DNA from 2 places in the Kitasatospora sp. NPDC002551 genome. Region 2 is predicted to be linked to the other one. Evidence: predicted binding sites of a transcription regulator. Region 2 holds the regulator's gene; the other holds the start of a gene.
The links. The regulator HspR, encoded in region 2, represses chaperone genes until heat shock. The targets are predictions, from matches to a motif close to TTGAGNNNNNNNNNCTCAA.
Positions count from the first base shown of each region.

Region 1: lon (endopeptidase La) is a predicted target of HspR. The motif match lies at 6,589-6,607, and genes of this name have one in related genera.

Region 1 is NZ_JBEOWI010000008.1:140,178-150,050, forward strand. Features, by position in the region: gene ABT093_RS10895 (MDR family MFS transporter) at 1-363, opposite strand, end outside; gene ABT093_RS10900 (MarR family winged helix-turn-helix transcriptional regulator) at 541-1,026, opposite strand; gene ABT093_RS10905 (ABC transporter permease) at 1,139-2,230, shown strand; gene ABT093_RS10910 (ROK family protein) at 2,300-3,520, opposite strand; gene ABT093_RS10915 (GtrA family protein) at 3,513-4,064, opposite strand; gene lon (endopeptidase La) at 4,152-6,566, opposite strand; gene ABT093_RS10925 (rhomboid-like protein) at 6,681-7,505, opposite strand; gene ABT093_RS10930 (response regulator transcription factor) at 8,055-8,792, shown strand; gene ABT093_RS10935 (HAMP domain-containing sensor histidine kinase) at 8,876-9,873, shown strand, end outside.
Region 2 is NZ_JBEOWI010000001.1:528,078-537,950, reverse strand. Features, by position in the region: gene ABT093_RS02400 (LysR family transcriptional regulator) at 1-776, opposite strand, end outside; gene ABT093_RS02395 (TDT family transporter) at 848-1,960, shown strand; gene ABT093_RS02390 (LuxR C-terminal-related transcriptional regulator) at 2,551-3,573, shown strand; gene ABT093_RS02385 (hypothetical protein) at 3,687-4,313, opposite strand; gene ABT093_RS02380 (hypothetical protein) at 4,725-4,871, shown strand; gene ABT093_RS02375 (helix-turn-helix domain-containing protein) at 4,862-5,920, opposite strand; gene ABT093_RS02370 (heat shock protein transcriptional repressor HspR) at 6,124-6,639, opposite strand; gene dnaJ (molecular chaperone DnaJ) at 6,647-7,798, opposite strand; gene grpE (nucleotide exchange factor GrpE) at 7,957-8,595, opposite strand; gene dnaK (molecular chaperone DnaK) at 8,592-9,873, opposite strand, start outside.

The sequences.
Region 1 (9,873 bases), on a different contig from region 2:
CAGGCAGATCTGGGCGAGGGCGGTGACACCGCCGGCGCCGATGCCCTGGAGGGCGCGGCAGGCGATCAGCTGACCGGTGTTCTGGGAGAGGCCGGCCAGCGCGGAGGAGGCGATGTAGATCACCAGGGCGATCTGCAGCAGCAGCTTCTTGCTGGCGAGGTCGGAGAGCTTGCCCCAGATCGGGGTGGAGGCGGTGAGGGTGAGCAGGGTCGCGGTGATCACCCAGGTGTAGGCGGACTGTCCGCCGTGCAGGTCGGTGAGGATCCGCGGCAGCGCGTTGGAGACGACGGTCGACGAGAGCACGGCGACGAAGAGGCCGAGCAGCAGGCCGGAGAGCGCCTCCATCACCTGCCGGTGCGTCATCGGTTGGTCGGTCGTGGCGGCGGCTCCGGTCGAGGCAGGCGTGGTGGTGGCGGTCATCAAGGTCCTTCGGAATAGTTGCCTGAAGCAACCATAAGCGCGGATGGTTGACTTGGGCAACATTCGTCAAGAACAAGTAAAGCCCGGACCGATCCCGGCCCGGGCCCGTGCGCCCACCGCTCAGCCGGTGGGGGCGGCCGCCTCGCCGACCACGTCGTTGAAGCGGTGCAGCAGCTCGGCGAAGCGGACCACGTCCTCCTCCGGCCAGCCGCCCATCAGCTCCTGGATCCGGGCCATCCGGGCGGCCCGGGCGGCCAGGTAGCGCCGCCGGCCGTCCTCGGTGAGCGAGACGCGCGCGGAACGGCGGTCCAGCGGGTCCACCTCGCGGGCCAGCAGCCCCAGCTCCTCCAGCGCCCGGATCTGCCGGCTGATCGTCGCCTTGCCGACCGCGAAGTGCACGCCGACGTCGGTCACCCGCACCGGCCCGGCCTGCTCGACGTAGCCCAGCAGGCTGTACGCCATGCCCTCCAGTCGCGGGTGGACCCGCCGGGACAGCTCGGCCACCCGGGCCCGGCCGCGCCGGAACAGCACGCCCACCTCGCGCTCCACCGCCAGCAGCGGGTCCTCGTCCTGACCCTGACCGGGGCCTTCGTTCGGCGTACTCACCGCGCAAGTATCCCGCAGCACATTCGGACCGCCCCCGGCGCGGGAGAAACCTCCGCGAAACTAGTTCATGCTATTAAGTACCCGGTTTCCCCCGATACGCAAGGAGATGTGCATGACCGCCCCAGGGCAGCAGGAACCAGAGCCCGCCGAGGCACCGGAGCACGCGTCCGAGCCGGCGCCGAGGAAGGGCTTCGCGGCCGAACTGAAGGGAGCGGTCACCCCGCGTGCGGCGTTGCTGGTGATCGGCGTGCTGCTCCTCCAGCTGGGCTTCGTCACCTCCTACGTGGGCGCGCTGCACCAGCCGAAGCCGCACGAGCTGTCGATCGCGGTGGTCGCCCCGCCGCAGGTCGCCCCCAAGCTGGTCCAGGGTCTGGAGTCGATCCCGGACGAGGCCGTGAAGGCCTCCACCGCGCCGGACGCGGAGAGCGCCACCGAGCAGATCAAGGACCAGAAGATCTACGCCGCGCTGGTGGTGAACCCGGCCTCCACCGAGGACGTGTTGCTGGTCGCCAACGCGCGCGGGCCGTCCGCCGCCCGGGCCGCCGAGACCATCGTCACCGGACTGGAGAAGAGCCAGGGCCGCACCGTCGTGGTCCAGGACGTGGTGCCGCTCGCCCAGGGCGACGCCAACGGGCTCTCCTCCTTCTACCTGGTGATCGGCTGGTGCGTCGGCGGCTACCTGGTCGCCTCGATCCTCGGCGTCAGCGCCGGTGCCAAGCCGGCCAACGCCAACCGGGCGCTGATCCGGCTCGGCACCCTGGCGCTGTACTCGGTCGCGGCCGGCATCGGCGGCGCGCTCATCGTGCAGACGATCCTGGACGCGCTGCCCGGCTCGTTCTGGGCGATGTCCGCCCTCGGCGCGCTGGTGGTCTTCGCGGTCGGCGCCTTCACCATGGCCCTGCAGTGCCTGTTCGACATCATCGGCATCGGCATCGCGGTGCTGATCTTCGTGGTGCTCGGCAACCCGAGCGCCGGCGGTGTCTTCCCGCCGCCGATGATGCCGCCGTTCTGGCGGGCGATCGGGGCCTGGTTCCCGAACGGCGCCGGCACCGACGCGGCCCGCTCGATCGCCTACTTCGACGGCACCAACCTGACCCAGCCGCTGCTGGTCCTGCTGGTCTGGGCGCTGGTCGGCGTCGGCGTCACCTTCGCCGCCGTCCTCAACCGGCCCTCGCACGTGGCCCGCGAGCTGGTCAAGAGCTGAGGCGCCGGAAGAGCCGGGGCGCCGGAAGAGCCGAGGCCTCGGGAAGCCCGGGGCGGCTGGAGGCGGGGCTCAGACCGCCTCCAGCCGCCCCGGGTCCGCGAGCAGCGAGCGGACCACGCCGACCGCGGCCCCCAGCAGCGGGCCGCGGCGGCCCAGCCGGGAGACCGTCAGCCGCTCGCCCGACCAGGGGCGGACGGTCACCCGGGCGGCCAGCTCGGCCCGCATCGCGGGCAGCAGCCAGGGCGCCAGCTGGGCGTAGCCGCCGCCCAGCAGCACCTCGGCCGGGTCCAGCAGGTTGACCGCGCCGGCCGCGGCGATGCCCAGCGCGGTACCGGCGCCGTCCAGCGCCCTCAGCACCTCCCGGTCCCCCGCCTCGGCCCGTTCGGCGAGCAGCGCCACCCAGTCGCCGCGCACGCCCTCCAGCCCGGCGGCGCGCAGCACCGCCGCCTCCCCCGCGTACTGCTCCAGGCAGCCGTGCGCCCCGCACGCGCAGCGCGGCCCCTCCGGGTGCACCGGGACGTGGCCCAGCTCGCCCGCGTAGCCGTGCGCGCCGCGCAGCAGCCGGCCGTCGACGACGATCGCCGAGCCGATCCCGGCCTCGGCCGAGACGTGCAGGAAGTGCTCCGGCCCGTCGCCGAGCCACAGCTCGGCGAGCCCGCCGAGGTTGGCCTCGTTGTCGGCCCGCACCGGCAGCGCGGCCAGGTCCGAGGCGTGGGCCGCGCGCAGCGCGAGCCGCATCTCGGCGGCGGCCCCGACGTCCCGCCAGCCCAGGTTGGCGGCCCGCTGGAGCAGCGCGCCGTCGGCCGCGACCAGTCCGGGCACGGCCAGCGCCAGCCCGGCCGGGCGCAGTCCGGCGTCGGCGGCGGCCCGGCGGAGCAGTTCGGCGAGGTCGGCCATGACGGCGGCGGGCTCCCGGCCCCGGTTGCGGATCTCCTGGCGGCGCCAGGAGCGGACCTCGCCGCGCAGGTCGACCACGCAGGCGCCCAGGTGCTCCACCCCGATCTCGGCGCCGAGGCCGGCCGGGCCGTCCCGGTTGAGCCCGAGCGCCGTGCCGGGCCGGCCGACCTTGCCGCTGGGGGCGGCCGGGCCCTCCTCAACCACCAGTCCGGCCGCGATCAGCTCCTCGGCGAGCGAGGAGACGGCGGCCCTGGTCAGCCCGGTCTCGGCGGCCACCTCGGCGCGCGAGCGCGGGGTGCGGGCGATGACCCGCAGCACCAGCGCCAGGTTGGCCCGGCGCATCCCCTGCTGGCTCGCCGGCCCGCCCACCAGGGGGCCCTCCGCCTCACGCATCGCCCTCACCCGCCCCGGCTTCCGCCGCCCGCAGCCGCGTGCCCTCCCCCACCCCGGCCACGGACTGCTCCACCCGGGTGAACACCCAGCGCTGCATGGCCCAGAAGCGGAACAGCATCGCCACGAAGGTGCCCAGCACCATCCCGCTCAGGAAGTCGGCGACCTCCTGGGCGAGCGGGCCGACCCTCGGCTCGCGCAGGTCGAGCAGGTAGCGCGAGACGATCAGCGGCAGGTCGTTGACGGCCACGGCGACGGCGCTCACCAGCAGGAACAGCAGCGGTTCGCGCCGCCGCCAGGAGGAGCGGAAGCTCCACCGCCGGTTGAGCAGGTAGGAGACGGCGGTGCCGACCACCGTCGCCACGGTGAGCGCCACCACCGGTTTGCGCTCCAGCACGGTGAGCCGCAGCGCGTAGTTGATCAGCAGCGTCAGGGCGAAGCAGCCGCTGCCGACCAGCAGGAACTTCACCAGCCTGCGGTGCCGGACCAGGAGGGGGCGCACCCGCTCCGGCACCCGGGCCAGCACGCGCTGGGTCAAGGACGGCACCCTCGCAGTCTGGCACGCGCACCGCGGCCCGTCCCGTCCGGCGGACCACCGGACGGGACGGGCGCGGCGGGCGGCGGGCCGGGGCCGTCAGGCCGCCGCCACCAGCACGGCGGCCGGCTCCAGGGCCAGCTCCAGCACCTCCCGGACGTCCGCGACCGGGTGGACGGTCAGCCGCTCCAGCACCTCGGCGGGCACGTCGTCCAGGTCGGCCTCGTTCCGCTTGGGCACGATCACCGTGGTGATCCCGGCGCGGTCGGCGGCGAGCAGCTTCTGCTTCACCCCTCCGATCGGCAGCACCCGCCCGGTCAGCGACACCTCACCGGTCATCGCCACGTCCGGGCGCACCTTGCGCCCGGAGAGCAGCGAGGCCAGCGCCGTGGTCATGGTGATGCCGGCGCTCGGGCCGTCCTTGGGGATGGCTCCGGCCGGGATGTGCAGGTGCACGCCGCGGTCGCGCAGCGAGGTGACCGGCAGCTCCAGCTCGGCGCCGCGCGAGCGCAGGTAGGAGAGCGCGATGTGCGCGGACTCCTTCATGACGTCGCCCAGCTGGCCGGTCAGGGTCAGCCCGGTGCCGCCGGTCTCGGCGTCGGCGAGCGAGGCCTCGATGTAGAGGACGTCGCCGCCCGCCCCGGTGACCGCCAGGCCGGTGGCCACGCCGGGCACCGCCGTGCGCCGCTCGGCGGGCTCCTGGGCCGCCTCGGGGACGTGGTGCGGCCTGCCGATCAGGGCGCGCAGGTCGTCGGCGCCGATCGCGGCGGGCAGCTCGCGCTCGCCCAGCTCGTTCTGCGCGGCGACCTTGCGCAGCACCCGGGCGATGGCCCGTTCCAGGTTCCGCACGCCGGCCTCGCGGGTGTACTCGCCGGCGAGCCTGCGCAGCGCCGGCTCGTCGACCGCGACCTCCTCGTCCTTGAGTCCGGCCCGCTCCAGCTGGCGCGGGAGCAGGTGGTCGCGGGCGATGACGACCTTCTCGTCCTCGGTGTAGCCGTCCAGGCGGACCAGCTCCATCCGGTCGAGCAGCGGCTCGGGGATGGCCTCCAGCACGTTGGCGGTGGCGAGGAAGACCACGTCGGAGAGGTCCAGCTCGACCTCCAGGTAGTGGTCGCGGAAGGTGTGGTTCTGCGCCGGGTCGAGCACCTCCAGCAGGGCGGCGGCCGGGTCGCCCCGGTAGTCGGAGCCGACCTTGTCGATCTCGTCGAGCAGGACGACCGGGTTCATCGAGCCGGCCTCCTTGATCGCCCGGACCAGGCGGCCGGGCAGCGCGCCGACGTAGGTGCGCCGGTGGCCGCGGATCTCCGCCTCGTCCCGGACGCCGCCGAGCGCGACCCGGACGAACGTGCGGCCCATGGCGCGGGCCACCGACTCGCCGAGCGAGGTCTTGCCGACGCCGGGCGGGCCGACCAGGGCCAGCACCGCGCCTCCGCGGCGGCCGCCGACCAGCCCGAGCCCCTGGTCGGAGCGGCGCTTGCGGACGGCCAGGTACTCGACGATGCGCTCCTTCACGTCGGCCAGGCCGGCGTGGTCGGCGTCCAGCACCGCGCGGGCGCCGGCGATGTCGTAGGAGTCCTCGGTGCGCTCGTTCCAGGGCAGCTCCAGGACGGTGTCCAGCCAGGTGCGGATCCACGAGCCCTCGGGCGACTGCTCGCTGGAGCGCTCCAGCTTGTCGACCTCCTTGAGCGCGGCCTCGCGGACCTTCTCGGGCAGGTCGGCGGCCTCCACCCGGGCGCGGTAGTCCTCCTCCTCGTCGGCCGGCTCGCCGTTCAGCTCGGCCAGCTCCTTGCGGACGGCCTCCAGCTGGCGGCGGAGCAGGAACTCCTTCTGCTGCTTGGCGACGCCCTCCTCGACGTCCTTGCGGATGGTGTCGTTGACCTCCTCCTCGGCGAGGTGGTCGCGGAGCAGGCCGAGCGCGTACTCCAGTCGCGCGACCTGGTCGGCCTCCAGCAGGACCTTGAGCTTCTGCTCGGGGGTGATGAAGGGCGCGTAGCCGATGTTGTCGGCGAGCTCGCCGACGCCCTCGATGGCGGCCACCCGATCGACGACCTGCCAGGCGCCGCGCTTGCGCAGCCACTGGGTGGACAGGCTCTTGTACTCCTTGACCAGCTCGGCGGCGCGCCCGGCCACCGGGGTGCCGGCCGAGGACTCCCGGAACGGCGTGGTCTCCACCCAGAGCGCGGCGCCCGGTCCGGTGGTGCCGACGCCGATCCGCACCCGGCGCACCGCGCGGACCAGCGCGGCCGGCTGCCCGATCGCGTTGGGGCCGTCGGCCAGCCGGCCGACCTGCTCGACGGTGGCGAGGGTGCCGACCGCCGCGTACGAGCCGTCCACCCGCGGGACCAGCAGGACCTGCGGCTTCCCGGTGCTGCCGGTGGCGGCGGCGCGCGCGGCCTCGACGGCGGCGCGGACCTCGGTGTCCTTCAGGTCCAGCGGAACGACCATGCCCGGCAGGACGACCTCGTCGTCGAGCGGCAGCACGGGCAGGGTGAGCGGTGTGGACGTCGATGCCATGATCTCTCCCCAGTCAGCGAACTTGAGTCGACCTGACTAAGGCCTGGCGCCCGCCGGTTGTTCCCCGCACTTCGTTCGCCATGAGCGAACGCGAAACCGGCCCTGGTGGCACCGTCAAAAACGGCGGCCCGGGACGGCTCGGAAGCGGTCCAGCACCGCGGCCCGGCCCGGCGAGGGCGCGGGCGCGGAGGCGGGCGCGGAAGCCGGGCGGGGGCGCTCGCCGGCCGTCCCGAGCCGGGTGCGGTGCGGCCGGTACCCGTCCCAGCGGCGCAGCCACCGCCACAGCACCACTCCGGCCAGCAGTGCCACCGGGTGGCCGACCCCGGTCACCAGGTCCCGGTCGGCGGCGATCTGCTCGGCGATCAGCGCGACGGCCAGCCCCAGCACGACCGTCCGCCCCGCCGGGCGCAGCAGCCCGGCCAGCGCGCCGAGGCTGGCCAGCACGCCGTAGCTGACGCCGATGTCCAGGTAGTCCATCGCGGCCGGCTCCAGGTGCCCGCTCTCCACCGCGACGATCACCACGCCCTGGGAGAGCAGGGTGGCGCCGATGTGCCCGGCGGCGAAGACGGCGGCCGCCCGGCCCGGGCCGACCCGGCGCTCCAGCGGCGCGACGGTGAGCGCGAAGGCCCACAGGTAGGGCACCCAGTCCGCGCCGGCCACCCAGAAGCCGCTCAGCAGCAGGGCGCGCAGCGGGTGCCGCAAGAGGTTGTGCCCGTCCGAGCTGGACGCCTCCTGGAGCCGGAGCACCAGGTCCGGGTCGGCGAGCTGGGCGAAGGTGGCGGTGGCCCCGACCACGGCGAGGTAGCCGAGCGCGAAGGGGTTGCGCCGCGGGGTCGGCACCCGGGCCAGCAGCCAGTCGACCGCCCCGGCCCGCAGGCCGTGCCGGAGCATCCCGTACGGCGGCACGCCACGCCCGGCGCGCACCTGTCGCTCCGTCACGTCGCCTCCGCTCCACCGTCCGCAGCCGTCGCCCCCGCGCGTGTCCAACGTACCGGCGCGTACCGGAAATCCCACCCCCCGCGATTTGTCGTGGTCACGGTACGGCCGGCGCCTGGGAGCGGGCTGGGAGAACGCTGAACGGGGCCGGTCCGCCGGACGGCCGCATTGGTCCAGACCATCTCCCCCCACCCGGGGGCCCGTCCCCGCTGACCGGCGGCTTGGCGTCAACTGATGTGCATACGTACCGTTACGGAGTGAAAAAACGCCGGGTAAGGTATCGGCCCGTGCCCACTTCCGAGTGGGCCCGACAGTCGGCCCGGCAAACCGGCCCGCGGGCCGGAAATGCCCGGTCCACCTGCCGGGAAACACCCGCTGTCCGTACGCTGCGAGGTGTGCGGGAGAAGTGAGCGGCGCGTGCGCCCTCGCCGATCCCTCGCACGCGACGGGACGGCGGACCCGGCACAGTCCACGACGGAACAAGACTACGAGCGGAGCCTTCGCCATCCCCACAGATGGCCGGCCCGCAGCCCTGGGGGCGGTGGCGTGACCGTGACAGAAATTCAGCAGGACAACCAGAACGCCGGCGGCACGGTGAGCAGTCAGCGCAGAGTGCTGGTGGTCGAGGACGAGCCCACGATCGCCGAGTCCATCGCGGCCCGGCTGGGCGCGGAGGGCTTCAAGGTCGCCGTGGCCCACGACGGCCCGGGCGCCGTCGACGGCTTCCACACCTGGCAGCCCGACCTCGTCGTCCTCGACATCATGCTGCCCGGCTTCGACGGCCTGGAGGTGTGCCGCCGGATCCAGGCCCAGCGCCCGGTGCCGGTCCTGATGCTCACCGCGCGGGACGACGAGACGGACCTGCTGGTCGGCCTCGGCGTCGGCGCCGACGACTACATGACCAAGCCCTTCTCGATGCGCGAACTGGCCGCCCGGGTCAACGTGCTGCTGCGCCGCGTCGAGCGCGCCCAGCAGGCCGCCCGCACGCCCGCGCTCGGCAGCCTGCGCTTCGGCGAACTGGAGATCGACCACGTCCAGCGCCGGGTCCGGCTGGCCTCGGGCGACGTCCACCTGACGCCGACCGAGTTCGACCTGCTCGCCTGCCTGGCCGCCCAGCCGCGCGCCGTGCTCACCCGCGAGCAGCTGCTGGCCGAGGTCTGGGACTGGACGGACGCGTCCGGCACCCGCACCGTCGACAGCCACGTCAAGGCGCTGCGCCGGAAGATCGGCGCCAGCTGGATCCGCACCGTGCACGGCGTCGGATACGCACTGGAGGCCCCGCTCTCGTAGCGCTCGCCTCCGGACACCGGGCCGCCGGGGGGCCCGTGTCCCGGACCGCCGTGCGCACCCACGCGGGGGATCACAGGGGACCAATGACCTTTCCACAGCAACGCAACGGAGACCTCGACGGCAGCCGGCCGCCCACCCTGGCCGCCCGCGCCGCGAAACGGGTCTGGGCCGACATCCGGCCGCTCGACCCGGTCCGCTCGATCAAGGGCAAGCTCGCCCTCCTGGTGATCGTGTCGGTCTTCCTGGCCACCGGCATGGTGGTCGTGGCGATCCGGTCCGAGACCCAGATCCGGATCATCATGATCTTCTCGATGATCGCCTCGCTGCTCTTCATGCAGTTCCTCGCGCACGGGCTGACCGCCCCGCTGCGCGACATGACCGCCGCCGCCCGCGCGATGGCCTCCGGCGACTACAGCCGCCGGGTGGAGGTGAACTCGCGCGACGAGATCGGCGAGCTGGCCGCCACCTTCAACCAGATGGCGGCCGACCTGGAGGCCGCCGACCGGCACCGCCGCGAACTGGTCGCCAACGTCTCGCACGAGCTGCGCACGCCGATCGCCGCGCTGCGCGCCGTGCTGGAGAACGTGGTCGACGGCGTCGTCCAGCCGAACCCGGCGACCCTGGGTGCCGCGCTGGAGCAGACCGAGCGGCTCGGCCGGCTGGTCACCCACCTGCTCGACCTCTCCAAGATCGACGACGGCGTGGTCGCCCTGGACGCCCGCCCCTTCGAGGTGCGCGAGTTCCTGGACGGCGTGCTGCGCGGGGTCACCGTGGACGGCGCGACGGCGGGCGGCGCGTTCTCCCGGCGCGGCGACGTCCGGCTCGCGCTGGAGGTGAGCCCGGTGGGCCTGACCGGCGTCGCCGACTCGGAACGGCTCCACCAGGTGGTCGCCAACCTGGTCGACAACGCCTGCAAGCACTCCCCGCCCGGCGGCACCGTGACGGTGCGCGCCCGGCCCGGCGAGGGGCCGGGCGCGCTGCTGCTGGAGGTCGAGGACGAGGGTCCCGGCATCCCCGCGGCGGACCGGACCAGGGTCTTCGAACGGTTCGGCCGCAGCGGCACCGCGACCGCCGCCGGACC
Region 2 (9,873 bases):
GTGGCCAGTTCCTCCACCACCGCCAGCTCGCTCAGGCAGACCGGCCCGGCGCCGGTCATCGCGGCCGCCTTCAGCGCCGTCGACGAGGCCAGCTCCAGCCGCGGCGGCGCGGTGCCCCCGTACGGCGCCAGCGCCATCTCCAGCACCTCCCGGGTGCCCGAGCCCGGCTCGCGCAGCACCAGCGGGGTCGCCGCCAGCTCCCGCCCGGACAGCGGCGAGCGGCGCCGCGCCCACGGATGGTCCGGCGCCACCACGACCACCAGCCGGTCGGCCGCCACCACCGCGCCCGCCAGCCCGGCCGGGGGCAGCGGCCCCTCGACGAAGCCGAGGTCGGCGTCCCCGGCCAGCACGTGACCGGCCACGTCCGCCGAGTTGGCGGTGCGCAGCGTCACCGCCGTGCCCGGGCTGACCGCGTGCAGGGCCAGCAGCCAGCCCGGCATCAGGTACTCGGCGACGGTCAGGCTGGCCACCACGGTCAGCCGGGCGTCCCGGCGCTCGCGCAGCGCGTCGATCCCGGCGTCCAGCGCCTGCGCCGCCTCCACCACCTGCCGCGCCCACTCGACCACCAGCCGGCCCGCCTCGGTGGGCCGCGAGCCGCGCGGGGAGCGCTCCAGCAGCGAGACGCCGATCTGCCGCTCCATGCCCTTGATCCGGGCACTCGCGGTCGGCTGGCTCACCCCCAGTTCGGCGGCCGCCCGGCCGACGCTGCCGAGCCGGGCCACCGCGAGCAGCAGTTCCAGCGCACCGAGTTCGGGGACGCGCGGAGAGAGGGCCATAGGCTCAGGCTATGCCCTCATAGAGCGGGCGGCGCTACCGGCGCCCGCCGCCCCGGGCGACGGTGGGTGCCATGGCCACCCTGCTCAGCACCGCGCCCCGCCCACGCCCGTCCACCCGCGTCCGCCGCCTCGACCCCGGCCAGCTCGGCCCCAACTGGTACGCGGCGGTCATGGGCACCGCGATCACGGCCAACGGCGCGGCCGCCCTGCCCGTCCGGTGGCCCGGGCTGATCGGCTTCGCCGAGGTGATGTGGGCACTCGGGCTGGCCGGCCTGCTGGTGGTCGGCGCCGGCCGGGCCGTCCACCTCACCCGGCACCGCGCGGCCGCCCGCGAGCAGCTGCTGGACAACCCGGCCACTGCGGTCTTCTACGGCTGCCCGCCGATGGCGCTGCTCTCGGTCGGCCTCGGCACCCTGACCGTCGGCTCCCGGGTCATCGGCACCGGCCCGGCCGTCGCGCTCGACCTCGTGCTCTGGACGGCCGGCACGCTGTACGCGCTCGCCGTCGCGGCCGGCATCCCGTACCTGATGATCACCCGGCACGCCGTCTCCCCGCTCGCCGCCAACCCGACCTGGCTGCTGCCGGTGGTCGCCCCGCTGGTCGCCTCCGCCACCGGTCCGGCGCTCGTCCCGCACCTGCCGGCCGGCGCCGCCCGCGAGGCGCTGCTGTACGGCTGCGCGGCGCTGTTCGGGATCGGCCTGCTGGGCACCCTGGCGCTGCTGCCGGTGGTGTTCACCGGCCTGGTGCACAGCAAGCTGCCGGCCTTGGCGCTCACCCCGACGCTCTTCCTGGTGCTCGGCCCGCTCGGCCAGTCCACCACCGCCGTCCACCAGCTCGCCGACGCGGCAGGAACGGTCCTGCCCGGCCTGGCGCCCGTGGCGCTCGCCCTCGCCGAGCTGTTCGGGGTGGCGGCGCTCGGCGTCGCGATGCTCTGGCTGCTGCTCGCCGTCGCCGCCAACCTGCGCGCCCGGCGGGCCGGGATGGGGTTCGCGATGACCTGGTGGGCCTTCACCTTCCCGGTCGGCACCTGCGTCACCGGGGCGGCGGCGCTCGCCCGGCACACCGGGTTCGCCGGCTTCACCGGGCTCGCCGCCGGCCTGTTCGTCCTGCTGCTGGCCGGCTGGGCGCTCGCGGCGGGCGGCACGGTGACCGCACTGGTCGGCGGCCGGCTGCTCGCCCGCTGAGGTCCGTTCGCCCGATGGGGGCTGCCGCTGCTCCCGGGAACCGGCCGGGTTCCGGAACACGCGACTCCGCGACCGACCGGACGGACGGTCGGAAAAGCCCCGCTGCACCGCGCTGACCTGCGGGTTAGCAGAAACCGGAAGCAAGCCGCGCGAGGCCGCGCCGGGCCGGCGGTGCAGGTTCATGCAATTGCGAGAACATGCAGCAGGGTGGCACTTGTTCACCGGCCGTCACGCTGTGAGGGTGGAGTCACGCCAGGTCGTCCGGGCCACCGCAGCCCGATGACGGCGACTTGCTCTTCATTGCTGGATGCGACCGGCACGTCCGCACGTGCCTGCATATCGGGGGGAAGAGCGCCGGCCGGGACGCCATGTGTGGTGATGGCCCCCGGGACCGGAGCCGGCGAGGCGTTGCTGCTCCGCCTCGCCGGAAGCGCTGGGACATGGCGTACACCGGCGGCCCCCGGACCCGCGTGCGACGGCACCCGAGGTCCGGGGGACCGTCGGTCCCCAGTACCGTGATCACCGCCGGCCGCCCCGCGCGGCGCGCGGAGCACCACCACCCGAGAGCATCCGGCAGGGAGCGGTTCGACGTGAGCTTCGAGGCGACGGCCGACCCGAGCACCACCCAGGGCGCCGGCGACGGCGCGGCCGGTGCCGCGGCGGCCGGCGAGCCCGACGAGGCCGCCCGCCGCGTCTACCTCGCGATCCTCGCCGACGGCGGCCGCGTCCGGTTCGCCGACGTCCCCGAGTCCGACCGCGACGGCGTCCGCCAGCTCGTCTCCATCGGCCTGCTGATGCCCAATCCGATGGACGCCTGCTACACGGCCGTCAGCCCCCGCTCGGTCAGCGACCGCCTGGGCGCGGAACTGCGCAGCGAGGCCACCCGTCTGCTGGTCCGCGCCGAGAACCTGCCCGGCGCCCTGGACTCCCTCACCCGCGCCTACGACGCGATGCCCCGCCCGCCGGAGCGCTCCGGCGGCGCGGTCTACATCGAGGGCCACATCCACATCCGGCACCGGATCTCCCAGCTGGTCGCCGACTGCCGTACCGAGGTCCTCACCGCCCAGCCCGGCGCCCGTCCGGCGGACGCGCTCAAGATCGCCATCCAGCAGGACGTCCAGCTCCTCCAGCGCGGCTGCTCGCTGCGCACCGTCTACCAGCCCGTCGCGTTCTCCGAGCCCCCCGCGCTCGCCTACGCCGAGGAGGTCACCCGGCGCGGTTCGCTGATCCGGATCCTGGACGAGCCCTTCCAGCGGCTGATGGTCTTCGACCGCGCGGTCGCGGTCATTTCCGCCAGCGACGACCACAGCACCGCCGCGTTCATCACCGACCCGGCCGCGATCGCCTTCATCGTCAACGCCTTCGACCGTGACTGGTCCCGCGCCGACGCCACCGACTGGTCCGCCGTCCTCAGCCAGGGACCCGCCCACAGCGCCCCCGAACGCGTCGGCCGGCTGCTGGCCCGGGGCCTCACCCAGCGCGCCGTCGCCACCCGCCTGGGCCTGAGCGAGCGCACCGTCGCCGCCCACATCTCGCGGCTGCGGGACCGCTACGGCGCCCAGACCCTCTTCCAGCTCGGCTGGCTGATGCGGGGCGGCCGTGACGGCGGATGACCCGGCCGGTCCGGGAGGCCCGGGAAGGGCTCCTGACGGCCCGGCCGGGACCGCGCTGGGCCGTCACCCGGGAACCGGTGGACGCGGGGTCCCGCGGCGTGGCTGAACGGGGGTCAGCCGGTCGCGGCTCCGGTGGGCCAGTAGCCGGACGGGCCGACGGCGGGGGGCTGCTGGCGGGGGACGGTGAACTGCTCGCCGGGGGCGGTCCAGAAGCCCTCGCGAAGGGAGAGCGCCATGCCGGCCCAGTCGAGGGCGGTCTCCACGGTGTGGTGGAGGGCCTCCTGGGACCAGGTGTCGTCGAAGACCAGCGGCAGGACGGGGGCGACCTGCTCGATGGTGGCGATCAGCGGGTTGTGGGTGATGGCCTCGTCGACCAGCAGGACGATCGGCTTGCGCAGTGCCGACGCCCAGCCGAGCTCCAGGCTCACGCCGGCGGAGAGCGGCGCGCCGACGTAGGCGAAGACCAGGTCCGCGGACTGGAGCGCGCGGAAGTCGGACGGCACACGGGGCTCGGGGGCGCGCCCGGCGACGGTCCAGGCGTCACTGTGATGGGCGCTGTAGACGGCGGCGCCGCTGCGGAGGAGGGTGGTGCGCAGGGTCGTCAGCCGCGTCCGGCTGGCGAGGGTCACCACACTGTCCGCCGGCCCGGTCAACCGCATCAGCGGCGCGGCCAGGAACACGCGTGCACGCCGGCCCTCATGGGCCTGCGTGGGGAGGTCGCGCAGATAGGGCTCGCTCATGACGACTCCGGGGAAGTGGTGGTCAGGCGAGAAGACATGGCACCGCTGCTCCGAGGTGCTGTTCCGTCCTGCCTGAACAATCAACGTAGGTTATTGCGACGGGCGGGTTGATCGTCCAATGAGACGGGTCTTGGCGTCCACAGCGTCGTGCTGGCATCTGACTGCCAGGCAGTCAGATGACACGCTTCTGAGCGTACGGGCCGGTACGTTGGATGTGCTCACATCAGGTGGGCTTGTTCGGGGCGAGACTAGACGCCGACGGCGTGCTCCTGCCAGCCCTCTCCAGCGCTTCTGCGGGTGTACTGGGGCGTGACACGCAGGCCCTCCATGGGTCATCATATGGTCGCATTAGTGCGACCGTCGCCCGATGAGTCGATGCTCGCAGTAAGTTGTCTTGAAAGGAGTGATGTTGTGCTGAAGGCGCGCCGTATTGCTGTCTCTGCATTCCTCCTGGGCATCGCCATGCTCATTGGAGTGGGCTCGGCCACCGCTGAAGACTCCCATTGGGGGGCCGAACAGCGGCAGGTTGCCATGCTCGACATGGACAGTCACTGGTAGGAGTTTGGGCCGTCAAGAGGAAGGACCGATGCATCGGGCAGCATCGGTCCTTCTTCCAGTTGCGCGAGTTTCCAGCCCAACTGGAAGAGCGTCTCCACTTCGTGTTCCTCGCGGAGTTCGGCTATATGGCGGGCCAGCGTGCGCTCGCTCAGTCCGAGACGGCGGGCGATCGTTCTGTGGCCGGCTCCCTGGAGCATCATGCGGATGATCTGCTGACGCATGCTCGAAACGACCTGGCGGGGGATTTCGTGGCTCCCGGTGAAGGGGATGGCCCGCTCCCACTGGCTGCTGAACACGTGCACGATGTAGCTGATCACGGCCTCGTCCCGGATGAAGGCCGCCCGGTCGCGATTCTCCTCGCCGCCCACGGTCACCACGGCGACCTTGCGGTCCAGCACGATGAGCTTGGCAAACGCCTCGTCGATGGTTCTCACCTGGCAGCCGGCCTGGGTGATTTCCCGGACGTAGTCGACCGTCGGATTGGAATAGCGCGCACCCGGTTGGTAAAGGGTCCGGATGGTGCCGCCGCGCTGAACGAATCTCATGTCCCGGTCGATGGCGATCCGCAATGCGTCGGCCGCCCGTCCGCCGCCGGGCTGCGCGGTCAGCATCTCGCGCGAGGCGTTCTCCAACAGCGTTTCCAGGAGCTGGTTTATCGTGCCGCGGCCCTGGACGTACTCAATTGATCCGCCGGGTTCCGGTCCGGTGGTGTGGGCCTGGTATTCGAGGCCGAGTTCCTGAAGCGTCGCGTGCAGCGAAATGGAGCGGCGGAGAAGGTCGGCGGCCTGCATCTGGAGGTTGTTCGACGCCGATTCCGCGAGCTGCCGGGGGTCTTTCACGGCAAATGTCCCCGGAGGGCCGACCTCGGGATTGAGGAGTCCGAGCCGCAGCAGTTCCTGGAGCGGTTCGTGGTCGGATTCCGGGGACAGCGGGCAGCCCCGCTCGTCCGACAGCGGCCCGTCGTGGCGCAGGGCCTTCTGGTACAGGCCGCGGGCCTCGGGAGACAGTACCTCCTCGGGGGCGGCTCCAGACCTCTGTCCGGCACTCATCTGCGGCTCCTCGCCGTTGGCTGGACCGGGTGAACTGCGCGGACCGGGTCCGCCGTGGGCATCCTAGGCGCCGCGGCCCCCGTACCGGCCGGCGCGCGGTGTTCGGCCGGTTCCGTGCTCGCTGAACCTTCGCATTGGAACGATACTGCCGGTACCCGCTGTACGGCGGGTACCGGCAGCGGTGCGCGGCGGCGGGCCGGCCGTCAGCGCTTGGGGCGCCAGACGACGAGGGCGCTGGAGTGCGGGGTGGGCGGCTGGTAGGGGACGAGGTCGCGGCGGTAGGAGGCGTGGATGGTGGCCTCGCGCTGCTGCAGGGCGGTGGCGGCGCCCTCCAGCGAGTCGACCAGTTCGGCGATCCGCGACTGGAGGGCGGTGACCTGGTTCTCCAGCTCGATGATCCGCTTGATGCCGGCCAGGTTGATGCCCTCGTCCTGGGAGAGCCGCTGGACCTCGCGCAGCTGCTGGATGTCGCGCGCGGAGTAGCGGCGGCCGCGGCCGGCGGTGCGGTCCGGGCTGACCAGGCCGAGCCGGTCGTACTGACGGAGGGTCTGCGGGTGCAGGCCGGAGAGCTCGGCGGCCACCGAGATCACGTAGACCGGGGTCTCCTCGGTGAGCACGTACTGGGGCTGCGGGGCGGTCCGCCGGGTGGTGCGGCGGGGGCCGCCGCCACCGGGGAGGCCGTCGCCGAGGCCGGGGCCGATGGGGTCGTCGGGGGTCATCTGGTCGTCACGCTCCCTTCGCCGCCCGGAAGAGAGCGGCTCGCGGGTCGTCGGAGGCGGTCGCCTCGCGGTACTGCTCCAGAGCGGTCAGGGCGTCGCCGGTGACCTGCTGGGGGACCACGACCTCCATGGTGACCAGGAGGTCGCCACGGGTGCCGTCCTTGCGGGTGGCGCCCTTGCCGCGGGCCCGCAGGGTGAGGCCGTTGGCACTGCCCGGGGGCAGCTTGAGCTTCACCGACGGTCCGTTCAGGGTCGGCACCTCGATGGTGCCGCCGAGCGCGGCCTCGGGGAAGGTGACCGGGACGGTCACGGTCAGGTTGTCGCCCTTGCGCCCGAAGACCGGGTGCGGGTCGACGTGGACGGTGACGTACAGGTCGCCGGGCTGGCCGCCGCGCTCGCCCTGGGCGCCCTTGCCCTTGAGGCGGATCCGCTGGGCGTCCTGGACGCCGGCCGGGATCCGGACCTGCATGGTGCGGGCGGAGCTGGCGCGGCCGCTGCCGTGGCAGTCCGGGCACGGGTCGTCGACGATCATGCCGCGGCCGCGGCAGTCCCGGCAGGGCTCGGAGAGCGCGAAGGCGCCCTGGCCGCGGCTGACCGTGCCGGAGCCGACGCAGGTCGGACAGACCCGCGGGGTGGTGCCGGACTTGGCGCCGGTGCCGTTGCAGAGCCGGCAGGGGGCCTGACTGGTCATCCGCAGCGGGACGGTGGCACCGTCGACGGCCTCCTCGAAGGAGAGCGTCACCTCGGTCTCGACGTCGGCGCCGCGGCGCGGCTGGGCCTGCCGGCCGCCGCGGTTGAACAGGCCGCCGAAGACGTCGCCGATCCCGCCGCCGGCGCCGCCCTGGCTGCCGCTGAAGAGGTCGCCGAAGTCGAAGCTGTAGCTGCCGGTGCCGCCGGGGCCGCCCGGGCGGAAGCCGCCGTTGGCGAACAGGCTGCGGGCCTCGTCGTACTCCTTGCGGCGCTTCTCGTCGGAGAGGACGTCGTACGCCTCGGAGATGTCCTTGAAGCGTTCCTCGGCCTTGGTGTCGCCCTTGTTGGCGTCGGGGTGGAACTCGCGCGCCAGCTTGCGGTAGGTCTTCTTGATCTCCGTGGCGCTGGCGTCCTTGGGCACGCCGAGGACCTTGTAGTAGTCCTTCTCCACGTAGTCCTTGCCGCTCATGGCCGGCGCCACCTCCCGAGGTCCATCGTCACTGTGCTGTCAACGCGCCGGACACGGTGGTCCGTGCCCGGGCAGATCGACAACGCGCTGCGGAGCCGGCCGCCGTACTGGCCGGCGTACGACTCCGCAGCGCGGGGGTTGTCAGCTGTCACCGCCGGTCAGCTGTCCGAGCCACCGTCGGCCTGGTCCTTCCCGTCCCCGCCCTTGGCCGGGTCGGCGTCCGGGCCGGACGTGCTCTGGGTGCCCGGCTGGGGCTCCGCGACCGCGACCATCGCCGGGCGGATGATCCGCTCGCCGATCCGGTAGCCGGGCTGGAGGATCTGGACGCAGGTGTCCTCGGTGACCTCCGAGGAGTAACTGTGCATCAGTGCCTCGTGCATGGTCGGGTCGAAGGGCTCGCCCTCCTTGCCGAACTGCTGCAGGCCCAGCTTGGCGACGACCGTCTCCAGCGACTCCGCGACGGACTTGAAGCCGCCCGTCACCTCGCCGTGGTCGCGGGCGCGGCCGATGTCGTCCAGCACCGGGATCAGCGACTCCAGGATGTTGGAGACGGCGATCTCGCGGACCGTCAGCCGGTCGCGCTCGACCCGCTTGCGGTAGTTCTGGTACTCGGCCTGGAGGCGCTGGAGGTCGCCGGTGCGCTCGGCCAGCTCGCGCTTGGCCGCGGCCAGCGCCTCCGTGCCGGAGGCGGCGGAGCCCTCGGCCCCGGCCGCGGCGGCCTCCTCGGCCGCCTTGATCACGGCCTCCTCGGCGGCGGAGTCGTCGCCGGGCTGGGCACCCTGCGGCTTCTCCGTCATGCCGCACCGCCCTTGGGCTTCTCGTCGTCCACGATCTCGGCGTCGACGACGTCGTCGTCCTTGGCACCGGCGTCACCGGGGGCACCCGCGCCCGCACCGGCCGCACCGGCGGCGTCGGCGTTGGCGTACAGCGCCTGGCCGAGCTTCTGGGCGGTGGTGGAGACCTTCTCCGAGGCCTCGCGGATCTTCGCGATGTCCTCGCCCTTCAGGGCCTCCTTGAGCTCGCCGATGGCGGTCTCGACCTCGGTCTTGACGTCGGCCGGCAGCTTGTCGGCGTTGTCGGCGATGAACTTCTCGGTGGAGTAGACGAGCTGCTCGGCCTGGTTGCGGGTCTCCACGGCCTCGCGGCGCTTGTGGTCCTCCTCCGCGTACTGCTCGGCCTCGCGCATCATGCGCTCGATGTCGTCCTTCGGCAGCGCGGAGCCGCCGGTGACGGTCATCTTCTGCTCCTTGCCGGTGCCGAGGTCCTTCGCGCCGACGTGCATGATGCCGTTGGCGTCGATGTCGAAGGTGACCTCGATCTGGGGCAGGCCGCGCGGGGCCGGCGGCAGGCCGGTCAGCTCGAACATGCCGAGCTTCTTGTTGTACGCGGCGATCTCGCGCTCGCCCTGGTAGACCTGGATCTGCACGGACGGCTGGTTGTCCTCGGCCGTGGTGAAGATCTCCGAGCGCTTGGTCGGGATCGTGGTGTTGCGCTCGATCAGCTTGGTCATGATGCCGCCCTTGGTCTCGATGCCGAGGGACAGCGGGGTGACGTCGAGCAGCAGGACGTCCTTGACCTCGCCCTTGAGGACACCGGCCTGGAGCGCGGCGCCGATGGCGACGACCTCGTCCGGGTTGACGCCCTTGTTGGCGTCCTTGCCGCCGGTCAGCTCGCGGACGAGCTCGGCGACGGCCGGCATGCGGGTGGAGCCGCCGACGAGGACGACGTGGTCGATCTCGGAGAGCGAGATGCCGGCGTCCTTGATCACGTTGTGGAACGGGATCTTGCAGCGCTCCAGCAGGTCGGAGGTCAGCTGCTGGAACTGGGCCCGGGTGAGCTTCTCGTCCAGGTGCAGCGGGCCCTCGGCGGAGGCCGTGATGTAGGGCAGGTTGATCGAGGTCTCGGAGGACGAGGACAGCTCGATCTTGGCCTTCTCGGCGGCCTCGCGCAGACGCTGCAGGGCCATCTTGTCCTTGGACAGGTCCACGCCGTGGCCGGCCTGGAAGACCTTGACCAGGTGGTCGACGATCTTCTGGTCCCAGTCGTCACCACCGAGGTGGTTGTCACCGTTGGTG